2 regions of the Microbacterium sp. NPDC064942 genome follow, and region 1 is predicted to be linked to the other one. Evidence: predicted binding sites of a transcription regulator. Region 1 holds the regulator's gene; the other holds the start of a gene.
The links. The regulator HrcA, encoded in region 1, represses chaperone genes, less so after heat shock. The targets are predictions, from matches to a motif close to TTNGCACTCGNNNNNNNCGAGTGCNAA.
Positions count from the first base shown of each region.

Region 2: a site for HrcA is predicted at 1,963-1,989, ahead of groES (co-chaperone GroES). Genes of this name have one in related genera too.

Region 1 is NZ_JBMWDR010000004.1:21,164-29,288, forward strand. It holds gene lepA (translation elongation factor 4) at 1-1,523, shown strand, start outside; gene ACPEH2_RS08535 (DUF1990 family protein) at 1,533-2,183, shown strand; gene hemW (radical SAM family heme chaperone HemW) at 2,183-3,400, shown strand; gene hrcA (heat-inducible transcriptional repressor HrcA) at 3,471-4,505, shown strand; gene dnaJ (molecular chaperone DnaJ) at 4,537-5,652, shown strand; gene ACPEH2_RS08555 (16S rRNA (uracil(1498)-N(3))-methyltransferase) at 5,655-6,392, shown strand; gene ACPEH2_RS08560 (HIT domain-containing protein) at 6,437-6,784, shown strand; gene ACPEH2_RS08565 (PhoH family protein) at 6,831-7,859, shown strand; gene ybeY (rRNA maturation RNase YbeY) at 7,856-8,125, shown strand, end outside.
Region 2 is NZ_JBMWDR010000006.1:3,601-11,725, reverse strand. It holds gene tsaD (tRNA (adenosine(37)-N6)-threonylcarbamoyltransferase complex transferase subunit TsaD) at 1-221, shown strand, start outside; gene ACPEH2_RS10790 (hypothetical protein) at 218-706, shown strand; gene ACPEH2_RS10785 (THUMP-like domain-containing protein) at 708-1,907, opposite strand; gene groES (co-chaperone GroES) at 2,078-2,374, shown strand; gene rarD (EamA family transporter RarD) at 2,506-3,444, shown strand; gene ACPEH2_RS10770 (ABC transporter substrate-binding protein) at 3,591-4,952, shown strand; gene ACPEH2_RS10765 (ABC transporter ATP-binding protein) at 5,162-5,929, opposite strand; gene ACPEH2_RS10760 (ABC transporter ATP-binding protein) at 5,926-6,954, opposite strand; gene ACPEH2_RS10755 (branched-chain amino acid ABC transporter permease) at 6,944-7,924, opposite strand; gene ACPEH2_RS10750 (branched-chain amino acid ABC transporter permease) at 7,931-8,125, opposite strand, start outside.

The sequences.
Region 1 (8,125 bases):
AGGGCGCGATCCTCCTCGTCGACGCGGCCCAGGGCATCGAGGCGCAGACCCTCGCCAACCTCTACCTCGCCCTCGAGAACGACCTCGAGATCATCCCGGTCCTCAACAAGATCGACCTGCCCGCGGCGGACCCGGAGAAGTACTCCGCCGAGCTCGCGAACCTCATCGGCGGCGACCCGGCCGACGTGCTCAAGGTGAGCGGCAAGACCGGCATGGGGGTCGAGGCCCTCCTCGACCGCATCGTCGAGCGCATCCCCGCACCCGTCGGGGATGCCGACGCCCCCGCCCGGGCCATGATCTTCGACTCGGTCTACGACGCCTACCGTGGCGTCGTGACGTACGTGCGGATGGTCGACGGCAAGCTCGAGCCGCGCGAGCGGATCCAGATGATGTCGTCGAAGGCGGCCCACGACCTCCTCGAGATCGGGGTGTCGAGCCCCGAGCCCGTGCCCACCAAGGGTCTCGGCGTCGGCGAGGTGGGCTACCTCATCACCGGTGTGAAGGACGTCCGCCAGTCCAAGGTCGGCGACACGATCACCAACCACCGCAAGCCCGCATCCGAGGCGCTCGCGGGGTACACCGACCCGAAGCCCATGGTCTTCTCGGGCATCTACCCGATCGACGGCAGCGACTACGCCGAGCTCCGCGAGGCGCTAGACAAGCTGAAACTGTCGGATGCCTCGCTGCAGTACGAGCCGGAGACCTCGGTCGCCCTCGGGTTCGGGTTCCGCTGCGGCTTCCTCGGTCTGCTGCACCTCGAGATCATCACCGAGCGCCTCGCGCGCGAGTTCGGACTCGACCTCATCACGACCGCGCCGTCGGTGACGTACGAGGTGATGACCGACACCGGCGAGACCGTGACGGTGACGAACCCGTCCGAGTACCCCGACGGCCGCGTCGCCGAGGTCTCCGAGCCGGTCGTGAAGGTCGGCATCCTCCTGCCGAAGGACTACGTCGGCACCGTCATGGAGCTCTGCCAGTCCCGCCGCGGCACCCTGCTCGGCATGGACTACCTCAGCGAGGACCGCGTCGAGCTGCGCTACAACATGCCCCTCGGCGAGATCGTCTTCGACTTCTTCGACCACCTGAAGTCCAAGACGCAGGGCTACGCGAGCCTCGACTACGAGCCGGCCGGTTCGCAGACCGCCGACCTCGTCAAGGTCGACATCCTGCTGCAGGGTGAGAAGGTCGACGCGTTCAGCTCGATCGTCCACCGCGAGAAGGCCTACGCCTACGGGACGATGATGACCGAGCGGCTGCGCAAGCTCATCCCGCGTCAGCAGTTCGAGGTCCCCATCCAGGCCGCGATCGGCGCCCGCATCATCGCCCGCGAGAACATTCGCGCGATCCGCAAGGACGTCCTCGCGAAGTGCTACGGCGGTGACATCACCCGTAAGCGCAAGCTGCTGGAGAAGCAGAAGGAGGGCAAGAAGCGCATGAAGATGGTCGGCCGCGTCGAGGTCCCCCAGGAGGCGTTCATCGCCGCGCTCTCGGGAGACGTCGAGGGCAAGGACAAGAAGTAGGCTGGCACAATGCGCCGCGGGAGTTTCCAGGCAGGGACCGTCGACTACGCCGCCGTCGGGGCCACGCAGGCCCCCGATCTCATGGGCTATCCGCCGAAGGGCACGACCCCGGCGGAGGCGTCCTGGCGTCTCGGCAGCGGTGAGAGCCGTTTCGTCACCTCGACCGAGTCGCTCCTCGGGTGGGGAGCGCAGCGCGGGGCGGGTCTCCAGGTAACCGATGTGCGCCCGGCATCCGGTCCGATGTACTCCGGCGTCGGCTTCGACACCGACGGCAACGCCGTCCAGCCCAGCCGTCTCGACGACGAGCAGCGCTTCGACGCCGACGGCGTGCCGTTCGCGAGCGCCGGGACGACCGTGCACCTTCGGGGGCGCGTCGGCGGGATGCGGGCCGATGCCGAACTCCGGGTCATCTCGGTCGTCGACGAGCCGCGTCGGGTCGGGTTCTCGCTCGGCACCGTCGGCGGATCCGTCGTCAGCGGCGAGGAGTCCTTCCTGCTCGAATGGCGCGACGACGACGAGGTCTGGTTCACGGTCCGTGCCTTCGACAAGCCGACCGGCGTGCTCTACCGCCTCTGGCGTCCGCTGGTGAAGCGTCGGCGTCGCGCCCTGTTCCAGGGGTACCTGCAGGCGATGTCGCCGATGTACGCCACCGGCTCCTGATGGGCTCGGCCCTTCCCCTCGGCGATCCCGCTCCTCTCGACGGCGCTCTACCCGCCGACGTGCGCGTGTCGGACGACGTCGACTTCGGCGTCTACCTGCACGTCCCGTTCTGCCGCGTCCGCTGCGGCTACTGCGACTTCAACACCTACACGGCGACCGAACTGCGCGGCGCCCGACAGGACGCGTACGCCGACGAGGTCCTGCGCGAGATCGCGATCTCCCGGCGCGTGCTGGCCGAACGCGGACCGCTCCGCCCCGCGCAGACGGTGTTCTTCGGCGGCGGCACCCCGACGCTCCTGCCGCCCGGCGACCTGGCGCGCATGCTCGACGGCGTCCGGGAGGCCTTCGGCCTGGCGGACGGTGCCGAGGTGACGGTCGAGGCGAACCCCGACACGATGACGGACGCCGTGGCCGAGACCCTTGCGGCCGCCGGTGTGACACGCCTGTCGATCGGCATGCAGTCGGCTGTCCCGCACGTCCTCGCCGCCCTCGACCGCACCCACGACCCCGCGAACATCGCCACCGCGGTCGCCGCGGCACGGAGCGCGGGGCTGGCGGTCAGCCTCGACCTCATCTACGGCGCTCCGGGGGAGTCGCTGGAGGACTGGCGCACCTCGCTCGAGACGGCGACGGCCCTCGCGCCCGATCACGTCTCGGCCTACGCACTCATCGTCGAGGACGGCACGAAACTCGAGCGGCAGATCCGCCGCGGCGAGGTGCCCGCTCCCGATGACGATCTGCAGGCCGACATGTACGAGCTGGCCGACGAACTGCTCGCCGCGGCGGGATACGGATGGTACGAGGTCTCGAACTGGGCGACGAACCGCGCGCAGCGGTCGCGCCACAACCTGTCGTACTGGCGTGGCCAGGACTGGTGGGGGTACGGCCCGGGCGCCCACAGTCACATCGGCGGACTCCGGTGGTGGAACGTGAAGCACCCCGCGGCGTACGCGCAGCGCCTCGCGGCGGGACAGTCGCCGGCGGCCGGACGGGAGCGACCGGATGCCGAGGCCCGCCGCCTCGAGGACATCCTCCTGCGCTCGCGCATCGTCGACGGGGTGGCCGTGGACGAGGCGACGGTCGCCGGGCGGCGGAACGTGGCATCCCTCATCGCCGACGGGCTCGTCGACGGCGCGGCGGCGGTCCACGGCACGATCGTGCTGACCCGCCGCGGGCGGCTTCTCGCCGACGCCGTCGTGCGGGCGCTCACCGAGTGATCCGAGCAGAACGCTCCGCGCGCGGTAGAATTGGCACTCCAAGATCGAGAGTGCCAGCGGAGGAGGGATGATGGTTTCGGAACGCGGTCTTCAGGTGTTGCGCGCGATCGTCCAGGACTACGTGGACACGCGGGAACCCGTCGGCAGCAAGGCGATCGTCGACCGCCACCAGTTCGGTGTGTCCGCCGCCACGATCCGCAACGACATGGCTCTCCTCGAGGACGAGGAACTCATCATCGCGCCGCACACGTCGTCGGGCCGTGTGCCCACCGACAAGGGGTACCGGGTCTTCGTCGACCATCTCGCCGAGGTCCGTCCGCTGACCTCCGCGCAGCGCTCCGCGATCGGCGCGTTCCTGGAGGACACCGGCGACCTCGACGACCTGCTCGTCCGCACGGTCCGCACGCTCACCCGCCTCACCGGACAGGTCGCGATCGTGCAGTACCCGTCGTTCGCCCGGGCGAACGTCTCGCACGTCGAGGTCGTCCACCTCGGCGGCACCCGCATCGTCATCATCGTCGTGACCGACACCGGCCGGGTCTCGCAGCGGGTCGCGTTCCTCGCGACCGAGCCGTCCGCCGAGGAGGCCGAGCAGCTCAAGCTCGCGATGGCCGCGCTGCTGACCGGCAAGAGCGTCCGCGACGGTGCCGCGGCGATCGCCCGCATCCTCGAGGAGGAGGCTCCGGCCCCCCGCGAGGAGAACCGGCGGATCATCCTGCGCGCGATCGGCGAGGAGCTCGACGAGTTCCGCTCCGACCGCATGGTCATGGCCGGGTCCGCGACCCTCGCCCGTCGCGAAGCGGACTTCCGCGGCAGCATCTACCCGCTGCTCGAGGCGATCGAGGAGCAGGTGACGCTCCTGCGCCTCATGGGGGAGATGGTCGCGGACGACCGGGGACTGGCGACCAGCATCGGCCGCGAGAACGAGCCGTTCGGGCTCGCCGAGGCATCCGTCGTCGCGGGGGACTACGACGCCGGCGGCTCGCAGGCGCGCGTGGGCGTGCTGGGCCCGACCCGCATGGACTACCCCACCAATCTCGCGGCGGTCCGTGCCGTCGCGCACTATCTGACGCGTCTGCTCGAAGAAGACGAGAAGTCGCGCTGAACGAATCGGCCCCCGGGCCGGAGAGGTGATTGTGGCTGACCACTACGAGGTCCTGGGTGTCGCGCGCGACGCGAGCCCCGAGGAGATCAAGAAGGCGTACCGCCGACTGGCGCGACAGCTCCACCCCGATGTGAACCCGGGAGAGGATGCGGCGGAGCGCTTCAAGCTCGTGACGCACGCGTACGACGTGCTGAGCGACCCCGACCAGCGCCAGCGGTACGACCTCGGTGGCGATTCCGGGGCGTTCGGCGGCGCCGGGGCCGGGTTCGGCGGCTTCAGCGACATCTTCGAGACGTTCTTCGGCGGAGGCGGCGGGGGCACGCGTGCCGGACGCCCGCGCTCGCGTCGCGAGCGGGGCCAGGACGCCCTCGTGCGCGTCGACCTGACCCTCGGCGACGTCGTCTTCGGCGTGCACCGCGACATCGAGGTCGACACGGCGGTGCTGTGCGAGACCTGCCAGGGCTCGTGCTGCCAGCCCGGCACCCAGCCGGTGACCTGCGACATCTGCCACGGCTCGGGGCAGATCCAGCGGACCGTGCGGAGCCTGCTCGGCAACGTCGTCACGTCGCAGCCCTGCACGACCTGCCAGGGCTACGGCACGACCATCCCCTACCCGTGTTCCACGTGCCAGGGCCAGGGCCGCGTCCGCGCGCGCCGCACCGTGTCGATCGACATCCCCGCCGGCGTCGAGACGGGACTGCGCCTGCAGCTGCCCGGATCGGGCGAGGTCGGCCCCGCGGGCGGCCCCAACGGCGACCTGTACCTCGAGGTGACGGTCGCGCCGCACGACGTCTTCAGCCGTGACGGCGACGATCTGCTCGCGACCCTCGAGGTGTCGATGATCGACGCGATCCTCGGCACGAGTGTGACGATCGATTCGCTCGACGGCCCCGTCGACCTCGAGATCCGCCAGGGTGTCCAGGCGGGCGACGAGCTGACCATCCGCGGGCGCGGCATCACCCCGCTCCGCGGCGAGCAGCGCGGCGACCTCCGCGTCGCCGTGCAGGTGGTCACCCCGTCGCACCTCGACCCCAAGTCGCGGGCCCTCGTCCAGGAGCTCGCCAAGCGCACGCGCCCCGCGCCGCCGCACCTCGCCGAGTTCCACCCGGGCCTGTTCTCCAAGCTCCGCGGCAAGTTCAAGCGCTGACCGTGGCCCTGCACTTCCTGATCGAGGATGCCGGTGCCGCCGGCCCGGGCGACGTCGTCCGGCTGACGGGCGCCGAGGCGCACCACGCGGCCGCCGTGCGCCGCATCCGGGTCGGGGAGGGGGTGACCGTGGGCGACGGCCGCGGCCTCTGGCTGACCGGCACCGTCGCCTCGGTCGCGCCGAAGGAGGTCGTCGTCGAGGTCGTCGAGCGGCGGGAGCACCCGGCGCCGTCCCCGCGCACGGTACTCGTGCAGGCGCTCGCGAAGGGCGATCGCGACGAGCTCGCGGTGCAGGCCGCGACCGAACTCGGCGTCGATGCGATCCTCCCGTGGCAGGCCGCCCGGTCCGTCTCGCGGTGGGACGGCGCGAAGGTCGCAAAGGGCGTCGCACGCTGGGAGTCGATCGCCCGCGAGGCGGCCAAGCAGGCCCACCGTGCCTGGCTGCCCGAGGTGGCCGACCCGGTGACGACGCGACAGCTCGTCTCGCAGGCCGAGTCGGCACGGATGCTGGTGCTCGAACCGACGGCATCCGCTGCGCTCTCCGCGGTCGACCTCGACGCCGCCGACACCCGTGACGTGCTGCTCGTCGTCGGGCCGGAGGGCGGGATCTCGCCCGACGAGCTCGACGCGTTGCAGGCCGCCGGCGCGACCCTCGTGCGGCTCGGCGACACGGTCCTGCGCACCTCGACCGCCGGTCCCGCGGCGCTCGCGCTGGTCAACCGGGCGCTCGGCCGCTGGTGAGTCGGCACCGGCCGACGCCGGGAGCCGCTGACTAGACTGGGGGGATGAGCGAGTCGTCGGTGTTCACCCGCATCCTCCGGGGTGAGATCCCCTCCGAGATCATCGCGGAGACCGAGAACGCGTTCGCGATCCGCGACATCGCCCCGCAGGCTCCCGTGCACCTGCTCGTGATCCCCAAGAGCGAGCAGTACCGCGACGTCGTCGAGCTCGCCGCGGGTGACCCTGCCCTGCTCGCCGAGCTGGTGGGGCTCGCGAACAGCCTGGCCGCCGAGCACGCCGACGGCGACTTCCGCCTGATCTTCAACACCGGCCCCGGCGCCGGTCAGACCGTCTTCCACGTCCACGCCCACGTGCTGGGCGGCGGGCTCAGCGAAGGGAGCCTCGGTGGCTGACAGCACCGAACCCACCGTCGACCGCATCTACGCGGACGGCGTCGCGATGGTGCAGCTGCTGGGTCCTCAGGACCGCCTGTTGCGCACCGTCGAACGCGAACACCCCGACGTGCAGGTGCACGTCCGCGGCAACGAGATCACGCTCACCGGCGAGGGCGACGCCGTGGCGCGTGCCCGCGTACTCATCGACGAGCTCATCGGCATGGCGCGGGCGGGGCAAGGCCTCGACCCGAGCGACGTCACCCAGTCGAGCCGCATCCTGCGGGACAACGGCGGGATGCGTCCCTCCGAGGTCCTCGGCGAAGCCATCCTCTCCTCGCGCGGCAAGGTCATCCGTCCGAAGACGCTCGGCCAGAAGGAGTACGTCGACGCGATCGAGGAGAACACGATCGTCTTCGGCATCGGCCCCGCCGGCACCGGCAAGACCTACCTCGCGATGGCCAAGGCCGTCCAGGCGTTGCAGCGCAAGGAGGTGAGCCGCATCATCCTGACCCGTCCCGCCGTCGAAGCGGGGGAGCGCCTCGGATTCCTGCCGGGCACGCTGACCGACAAGATCGACCCGTACCTGCGGCCGCTCTACGACGCGCTGAACGAGATGATGGACCCCGAACTCGTCCCGAAGCTCATGGCGTCCGGAACGATCGAGGTCGCCCCCCTCGCCTACATGCGCGGGCGCACCCTGAACGACTCCTTCGTCGTCCTCGACGAGGCGCAGAACACGACGCCCGAGCAGATGAAAATGTTCCTCACCCGTCTCGGGTTCGGCACGCGAATGGTCGTCACAGGCGACATCACGCAGGTCGATCTGCCGCAGGGCGCGTCGGGCCTCCGGCTCGTCACGCGGGTGCTCAAGGACATCGACGACATCCACTTCGCGCGCCTGACGAGCGACGACGTCGTGCGTCACACCCTGGTGGGCCGCATCGTCGACGCCTACAGCGCGTACGACGAGGAGAAGCTCGCCGCACGCCGTGAGCGTGACGAGGCGAGCGAGTTCGCGAACCGCGCCGAGCGCCGCGCGGGCCTGCGGCCCGCCGGACCCCGCGACCGACAGCCCAAACGAGGACGATCATGACCATCGAGATCACCAACGAGTCCGGTGTGGAGGTCGACGAGACCGTCCTGCTGCGCCTCACCGAGCACAACTTCGCCGAACTGCACGTCAGCCCCGACGCGGACGTCGCGATCCTCCTCGTCGACGAGGGTGCCATGGAGGCGCTGCACGTGCAGTGGATGGACGAGCCCGGTCCGACCGACGTTCTGAGCTTCCCCATGGACGAGCTGCGCCCCGGGACCGAGGAGGCGCCCACTCCTCCCGGGCTCCTCGGCGACATCGTGCTG
Region 2 (8,125 bases), on a different contig from region 1:
TGATCGCGAACAAGCGCCTGCGCGACGTCGCGCTCGAGCGTGCGCAGGCCGCGGGGGTGGCCGTCCGCATCCCGCCCCTCTCGCTCTGCACCGACAACGGGGCGATGATCGCGGCACTGGCGTCCGAGCTCATCATGAGCGGTCGCCCCGCCTCGACCCTCGCGTTCGGCGCCGACTCGACCCTGCCCGTCACGACGATCCAGGTGGAGCCCTCGTCATGAGCGACGAGCGGATGCCGCCGCCCGCCGTACCTGCCGCGGACGAGCCCCCCGCCGCCCCCGCCGTCGAGGTGGCATCGCCCGACGTCGTCCTCGCGCCGACGGACACCGCGCTCCCCGGCGTGCACCGGGGCGGTTTCCGTCGGGAGCTCACGCAGCCGCTGCCCGTCGCGCCGCCACTCGCGGTGCACCCGGATCCCGCCGAGGCCGCCGCCCCGGACGTCCGCTGGATCCCCCCGGCGCCGGTGCTGCCGCGGAGCGCCGGCTGGTCGCTGCTGTTCGGGTCGCTCGCGCTCGTGCTGGCCTGCTTCGTCGGCTGGGGGTTCCCGGTCGGCGTGATCGGCGTCGTCCTCGCGGTCCTCGCGCTGCGACGCCCGTGGGAGAAGCGCGAGACCGCGCTCTGGGGGCTCGGCCTGAGCATCGCCTCGCTCGCCTACAGCGCCGGTTGGCTGTGGTGGGCGGCCTCGCAGGGCGCCCTGTCCGCCTGACTCAGACGCGCTCCGCGAGCACGGCGACCCGCTTCGCGTCCCGCCCCTCGCCGACCCTCGTGAGGATCAGCGTCGCTGAGGCGTCGCCGCGCAGCGCGAGCTTGCGCCGGAACTGCGCCGGGTCGACGTCGACGCCGCGCTTCTTGATCTCGACCGTGCCGACGCCCCTGTCGCGGAGAGCGGCGTTGATCGCGGGCACCTTCATCGGCAGGACGTCCCGCACCCGGAACGTCCGCACGAAGGGGTTCGTCAAGGCGGCATCCGAGGTCAGGTAGGCGATGCCCTCGGCCACCATCCCCGCCCGCAGTTCCCGGGCGACCTCGCCGATCAGGCGCGCGCGGATGACGGCGCCCTCGGGCTCGTGGAGGAAGGCGCCGAGCTCGCGGACCGGCTCGTCGGGCGCGTCGGCGGCCGCCGTCAGTTCCGCCGCGGCCCGGCCCCGCATCACGAGCGCCGAGCGTGCCACGCCGTCGCGACGCAGGGCGCCCGACCACAGCACGAGCTCGACGGTCGAACCGTCGACGCTGATCCACTGCGCCTCGACGTCGTCGGGGAGCAGGCTGCGATCGAGGCCCGGTCCGAGTTTGATGCCCACCGGCATCCGCTCTGCGAGGGCGAACGCCCAGTCGAGCGAGGGCGACCAGTCCTCGGGCCGGGTGCGGCTGGTCTCGCTGTGCCCCGCGGTCCGACGGGCGGGGTCGAGCCAGACCGCGTCCCAGCCGTCCAGGTCGGTCTCCTCGGCGAGGCCCTGCCGCACGGTGACCGCATCGCCGAACGGCGCGAGGTTGTAGGCGGCGAGGGCGGCCGTCGTCTCGTCGGCGTCGACCGCGAGCACGTCGAGGCCGATGCCCGCGAGTCCCAGGGCGTCGCCGCCGATGCCGCATCCGAGGTCGGCGACGCGGGTGATCCCCGCGGCCCGGAACCGTCCGGCGTGCCGGGCGGCGACCTCGAGGCGGGTCGCCTGCTCGAGTCCCGCGCGGGTGAACAGCATGCGCTCGGCGAACGGACCGAACTTGCCCTCTGCACGCACCCGCAGGTGCGCCTGACCGACGACGGCCGACACGAGATCGGGGGAGTGGCCGGCGGCACGCAGCCGCGAGACGGCCGCCGCGACCTCGGCGGTGGATGCCAGGGGTCCGACCTCGTCGATCATCCGCAGCCCCTGGGGGGTCAGGAGGGCGGTGAGCTCGGCCTTGTCCATCCGGCCAGCCTAGGTCTCCGCGGTCGGATGGTGCGTCGCCGCATCCGTCATCGTGTTGGCACTCGCGTTGCATGAGTGCCAACCGCGCTCTAGACTCTTGTTAGCACTCTCGGTAAGCGAGTGCTGATGAGTCTTGTAGCAGGACCCCACCAGCAAGAAAGAGGTAGACCGTGTCGGTTTCCATCAAGCCGCTCGAAGACCGCATCGTCATCAAGCAGGTCGAGGCCGAGCAGACCACCGCAAGTGGCCTGGTCATCCCTGACACCGCCAAGGAGAAGCCCCAGGAGGGCGAGGTCGTGGCCGTGGGCCCCGGCCGCATCGACGACAACGGCAACCGCGTTCCGCTCGACGTCGCCGTCGGCGACCGCGTCCTGTACAGCAAGTACGGCGGCACCGAGGTCAAGTTCGGCGCCGACGAGTTCCTCGTCCTGTCGGCTCGCGACGTCCTGGCGGTCGTCGTCCGCTGACACGCAGCGACTGCAGCGCAGGGCCCGGATGCTTCGGCATCCGGGCCCTGTTCCGTTGATGGCAGGATCCGGGCGATCGACGGCAGTGCGGATGACGCGCCCGCTGTCATGACCGTCGTAGGCTTGTGCTCATGACACCCGAGCAGGCCGCGCGCGAGAAGTCCCTCGGGGGCGTCTTCGTCTTCTCGGCCTACGTCCTGTGGGGCTTCCTGCCGCTCTACTTCGTCAGCCTCGCCCCGACGACCCCGTGGGAGGTCGTCGGCTGGCGCATCCTGCTGAGCCTCGTCTTCTGCATCGCGCTGCTCGCGATCACCCGCGGCTGGGGGCGGATGCGGGTCATCCTGCGCGATCGTCGCCTCATGCTTTGGACGCTCCTGGCGGGCCTGCTCATCTACGTCAACTGGCAGGTCTTCCTCATCGGGACCCTGACCGGTCACGTCGTAGAGACGAGCCTCGGGTACTTCATCAACCCGATCGCGACCGTGCTCCTCGGCGTCATCGTGCTGAAGGAACGCCTGCGCACTGCGCAGTGGGTCGCGGTCGGCATCGCGGGCGTCGCGGTGGTCGTGATCATCGTCGCGGTCGGCCGCGTGCCCTGGATCGCGCTCGCCCTCGCGGCGAGCTTCGCGACGTACGGTCTCGTCAAAAAGAAGATCGGACCGTCGGTGGATGCCGTGAGCGGCCTCACCCTCGAGTCCTTCTGGCTCGTGCCGATCGCCGTCCTCCAGCTCGTCCTCGTCGGCGTCACCTCCGGACTGACGATGGGCCGCGAAGGGACCGGGCACACCGTCCTGCTCCTGCTGGCGGGGGCCGTCACCGCCGTTCCGCTCCTCTTCTTCTCCGCCGGCGCCCGCCGCACCACGCTGACCGTGGTCGGCATCCTGCAGTTCATCGCGCCGATCATGCAGTTCCTCACCGGGGTGCTCATCCTCGGCGAGCCGATGCCCTTCGAGCGCTGGATCGGATTCGGCCTCGTCTGGGTCGCCGTCGCGGTCTTCACGGTGGACTCGCTTCTGTCGTCCCGGCGCAACCGGACCCGCGCCGAAGCGCTGGTGCCCGACCCCGTCTGACCGCGCTTTCCGAGACCGTTATGGGAGCGTGCCCACCTCGTTACACATCGTTAACGAACGGCAACATTGGGGAGACGAGCGCGCCACTAGGTTGAACACACCGGGCTGGTCCCGAACTGACCCGTGTCACCACAGCAAGGAGCACAATGAGCGTTCTCTCCCGTTCGCGTTCCGCAAAGGTCATGGGCGCCATCGCCCTGGTCGGCGCGAGCGCATTGGTCCTGGCCGGTTGCGCCGGATCCTCGACCCCCACAGCGTCCGGCGGCGCGTCCAACGAGCCGGCCGGTTTCAAGTTCCCGGTCAACTGCGACGAGGCCGAACCGGCCTCGTACACCCCGGAGTACACCTCCACGTCGGAGGGCCCCGCCACCGACCTCGAGTTCACCATCGGCACCGCGTTGCCTGTCACCGGAAACCTCGCCTTCCTCGGCCCGCCCGAGATCGCCGGCACTGAATTCGCTGCCGCTGAGGTCAACGAAGCGGCGAAGGGTGTGACCATCAACCTCGTCCAGGGCGACTCGGGCGACACCGACAACAAGGCCTACGAGACCGAGATCCCCCGTCTGCTGAACGCGGGCGCCACGGCGATCATCGGCGCGGCGTCCTCCGGCACGTCGCTGCAGTTCATCGATCAGGTCATCGCCGCCGACGCGATCCAGTTCTCGCCCGCCAACACCTCGGCCGCCTTCACGGGTTACGAGGACAAGGGTCTCTACTGGCGCACCGCTCCTTCCGACGTCCTGCAGGGCGAGGTGCTCGGCAACCTCATCGCGGGCGACGGCGCCGAGACGCTCGGCATGATCATCCTCAACGACTCGTACGGAACGGGTCTCGCCTGCTTCACGAAGGCCGCCTTCGAGAACGCCGGCGGCGAGGTGGTCTCCGCGTCGCTGTACAACACGGGTGACACCAACTTCTCGGCTCAGGTCGAGGACGTCCTCGCGGCTGACCCCGACGCCATCGCGCTGATCACGTTCGAAGAGGTGAAGACGATCATCCCCGAGCTCGTGGGTGCCGACTTCCCGAAGGACAAGATGTACCTCGTGGACGGCAACCTCTCGAACTTCGGCGACGAATTCGAGGCCGGCACCCTGACGGGCGCCAAGGGAACCTACCCCGCCGTCGACCCCGACAGCATCGCCACGTTCCGCGAGGATCTCAACGCGTTCTGGACGGGCGAGGGCAACGAGGAGCTCAAGGACTACACCTACGGTCCCGAGTCCTACGACGCGGTCATCCTCCTCGCACTCGCTGCCCTCGAGGCCGGCTCCAGCGAGGGTCCGGACGTCGCTGCGCACTTGCAGCAGGTGTCCGGCGGCTCGGGTGACGGCACGAAGTGCACCACCTATGCGGAGTGCGCCGACATCATCAACGCCGGTGAGGTCGCCGACTACGACGGTGTCTCGGGCCCCATCACCTTCAACGAGGTGGGCGACCCGACGGAGGCATCCATCGGTGTCTTCCAGTACGGCGAGGACAACAACTACTCGTTCCTCAACGTCGGCTGATTCGACGATCACAGAACGGCCCCGGTCCTCGGACCGGGGCCGTTCTCTGTGCGCCCGACGCGCTGTCACCGGCAGCGATGGGCCGGCGCTCGGTGCATCGCGGCAGGGGAGCGGATGCCGCCGCCGAGGACGTCCGCCGGCGGCATTTCGTGCGCACATGACGACGCCCCCGACCGAAAGCCGGGGGCGTCGAAGGGTCCTTCTGGAGGTCAGGTGCCGAGCGTCCCCAGGTAGAGGCCGATGACCTTCGGATCGTTGAGCAGCTCGCGGCCGGTGCCCGTGTAGGCGTCACGGCCCTGATCGAGGACGTAGCCCCGGTCGCAGATTTGCAGGCACCGGCGCGCGTTCTGCTCGACCATGATGGTCGTCACACCGGCTTTGTTGATCTCCGAGACGCGGAGGAACGCCTCGTCCTGGCGGGACGGCGACAGACCGGCCGACGGCTCGTCCAGCAGGAGGACGTAGGGGTCCATCATCAGTGCGCGGCCCATGGCGACCATCTGCCGCTCGCCGCCCGAGAGCGAACCGGCCCGTTGCTGCAGACGCTTGGCGAGGTCGGGGAAGATCGACGTCACGAAGTCGATGCGTTCGTTGACGACCTTCGGCCGCTGATACGCACCCATCTGCAGGTTCTCAGCGATCGACAGGCTCGGGAAGACGTTGTTCGTCTGCGGGACGAACCCGACACCCTTCGCCACCAGCTTGTTCGCTCGCAGGCCCGTGATCTCCTCGCCATTGAGCATGACGGCACCGGAGCGGACCTTCACCTGCCCGAAGATCGCCTTGAGCATCGTGGACTTACCGGCGCCGTTGGGGCCGATGATCCCGATGAGCTCGCCCTTCGCGGCCGTCAGATTGGCGCCGTTGAGGATGTTGACGCCCGGCAGATAGCCGGCGTGCACATCTCGCAGCTCGACGACGTTCTGAGCACGTGCAGTCGCAGTCGCGCCCGCGGGGGATGCGGCGGTGTCGCTCACTTGGTCTCCTCCGTTCCGCGCGTCGAGCCCGGAGTGCCGGGTGCCGACGAATCCTCCGCGGCGTGCGTCGTGGCATCCGCCTCGACGGTGTCCTGCAGCTTGTGCTGCTCCTCGATCAGTTCCTGAGCTTCGGCGGTCAGCTCGCCCTCGTAGCGGCCCGTGACGACGCCGAGATCGACGTCCTGGTGGGCCCCGAGGTAGGCGTCGATGACGGCCTGCTCTTTCATGACGGTGTCGGGCGGCCCCTCGGCGACGACCTTCCCCTCGGCCATCACGACGACCCAGTCGGCGATGTGACGGACCATGTGCATGTCGTGCTCGACGAAGAGCACCGTCATCCCGAGGTCCTTGAGATCCAGGATGTGGTCGAGGAGGGACTGCGTGAGCGCCGGGTTGACGCCGGCCATCGGCTCGTCGAGCATGACCAGCGTCGGGTCGCTCATCAGGGCGCGCGCCATCTCGAGGAGTTTGCGCTGACCGCCAGAAAGCGATGCTGCGAAGTCCTTCTCCTTGGCGTCGAGCTTGAACCGGGCGAGCAGGCCGCGGGCCTTGTCCTCGATCGCTGCTTCCTGCTTGCGCCAGAGGAACGGCAGGATGCCGCGCCAGATGGTCTCGCCACCCTGACCGGGCGCCCCGAGCTTCATGTTCTCGAGCACCGTGAGCAGTCCCAGCGACTTCGTCAGCTGGAAGGTGCGCACCTGGCCCATCCGGGCGGCCTTGAACGCCGGGATGCCGGCGAGGTTCTGGCCGTCGAAGGACCAGGTGCCCTCGTTGGGCTTGTCGAACCCGGTCAGCAGGTTGAACAAGGTGGTCTTGCCGGCACCGTTCGGGCCGATGAGCGCGGTGATGGCATTCCGCGGGATCTCGAGGTGGTCGACGTCGACGGCGGTCAAGCCGCCGAAGACTCGCTTGACACCGTCGGCGACGATGATCGGGTCGACCTTCTCCACACCGGGGCGGATCTCGCCCTTGTGCAGGCCGGTGGCCTTGGGACGGGGAGCGGGGGGCGCGACGTCAGCGGACAAAGGTCAGCTCCTTCTTGCTTCCGAGGATGCCCTGCGGTCGGAAGATGACCAGCAGCATGAGGGCGACACCCACCAGGACGAACACGAGCATCTGGCTCTGCTCCGCGGTGAGGAAGGGCAGCCAGCCGATCTTCACGAGCGCGGGGAGGAGGTTGGACAGGAATGCGCGGACGACCCAGAAGAGCACCGCTCCGAGCACGGGGCCGAAGATCGTGGCGGCGCCGCCGAGCAGCAGGGCCGTCCAGACGTAGAACGTCTGCGACGTCACGTACACGTTCGGGTTCACGTTGGTACCCATCGCCGTCACGATTCCGCCGGCCGCGATGATCACGCCGCCCACGATGAGCGCCTGCATCTTGAAGGCGAACACGTTCTTCCCCAACGAGCGCACGGCGTCCTCGTCTTCGCGGATCCCGCGGATGACACGTCCCCAGGGACTCCGCATCAGCAGCCAGACGAAGGCGACGACGACCGCGATGACGACGATGCCGACGATGATGACCCACCACTGGTCGGACTGATACGTCCACGGTCCGAAGCCGTAGCGGCCCGGCGGCAGCGGGTTGCTCGCGCGGAAGTCGCGCTGGAAGCCCGAGAGGCCGTCCGCCGAACCCGTCACCTCGCGGTAGGAGGACGTCAGGAAGAGCAGACGCACCACCTCCGCCGCAGCGATCGTGACGATGGCCAGGTAGTCCCCTCGCAGACGCAGAGTCGGGATGCCCATGACCAGGGAGAACAGCACCGCGCCGACCAAGCCGATCAGGGCTGCCACCGCCCAGGGAAGGCCGAAGGTGAGTGTCGAGATCGCGAAGCCGTAAGCGCCGACGGCCATGAAGCCCGCGACGCCCATGTTGAGCAGGCCGGCGAAGCCGAAATGAACGGAGAGACCGATCGCCGCGAGAACGAAGCCGAGGGTGACCGGCGACAGGATCTGCGCCGCGGTGTTGCTGAGGATCTGGAGGAAGTCCATGAGGCGTTATCCGATTCGCTCTCGGCGCCCGAGGAGACCCTGCGGACGGAACAGAAGGATGACGATGAGCACGACGAGCGCGCCGACGTACTTCAAATCGGACGGGATCCACAGCGTCGAGACCTCGACGAGCAGGCCGACGATGATCGCGCCCACGAGCGCGCCGAAGGCGGTGCCGAGACCGCCCAGCGTGATGGCGGC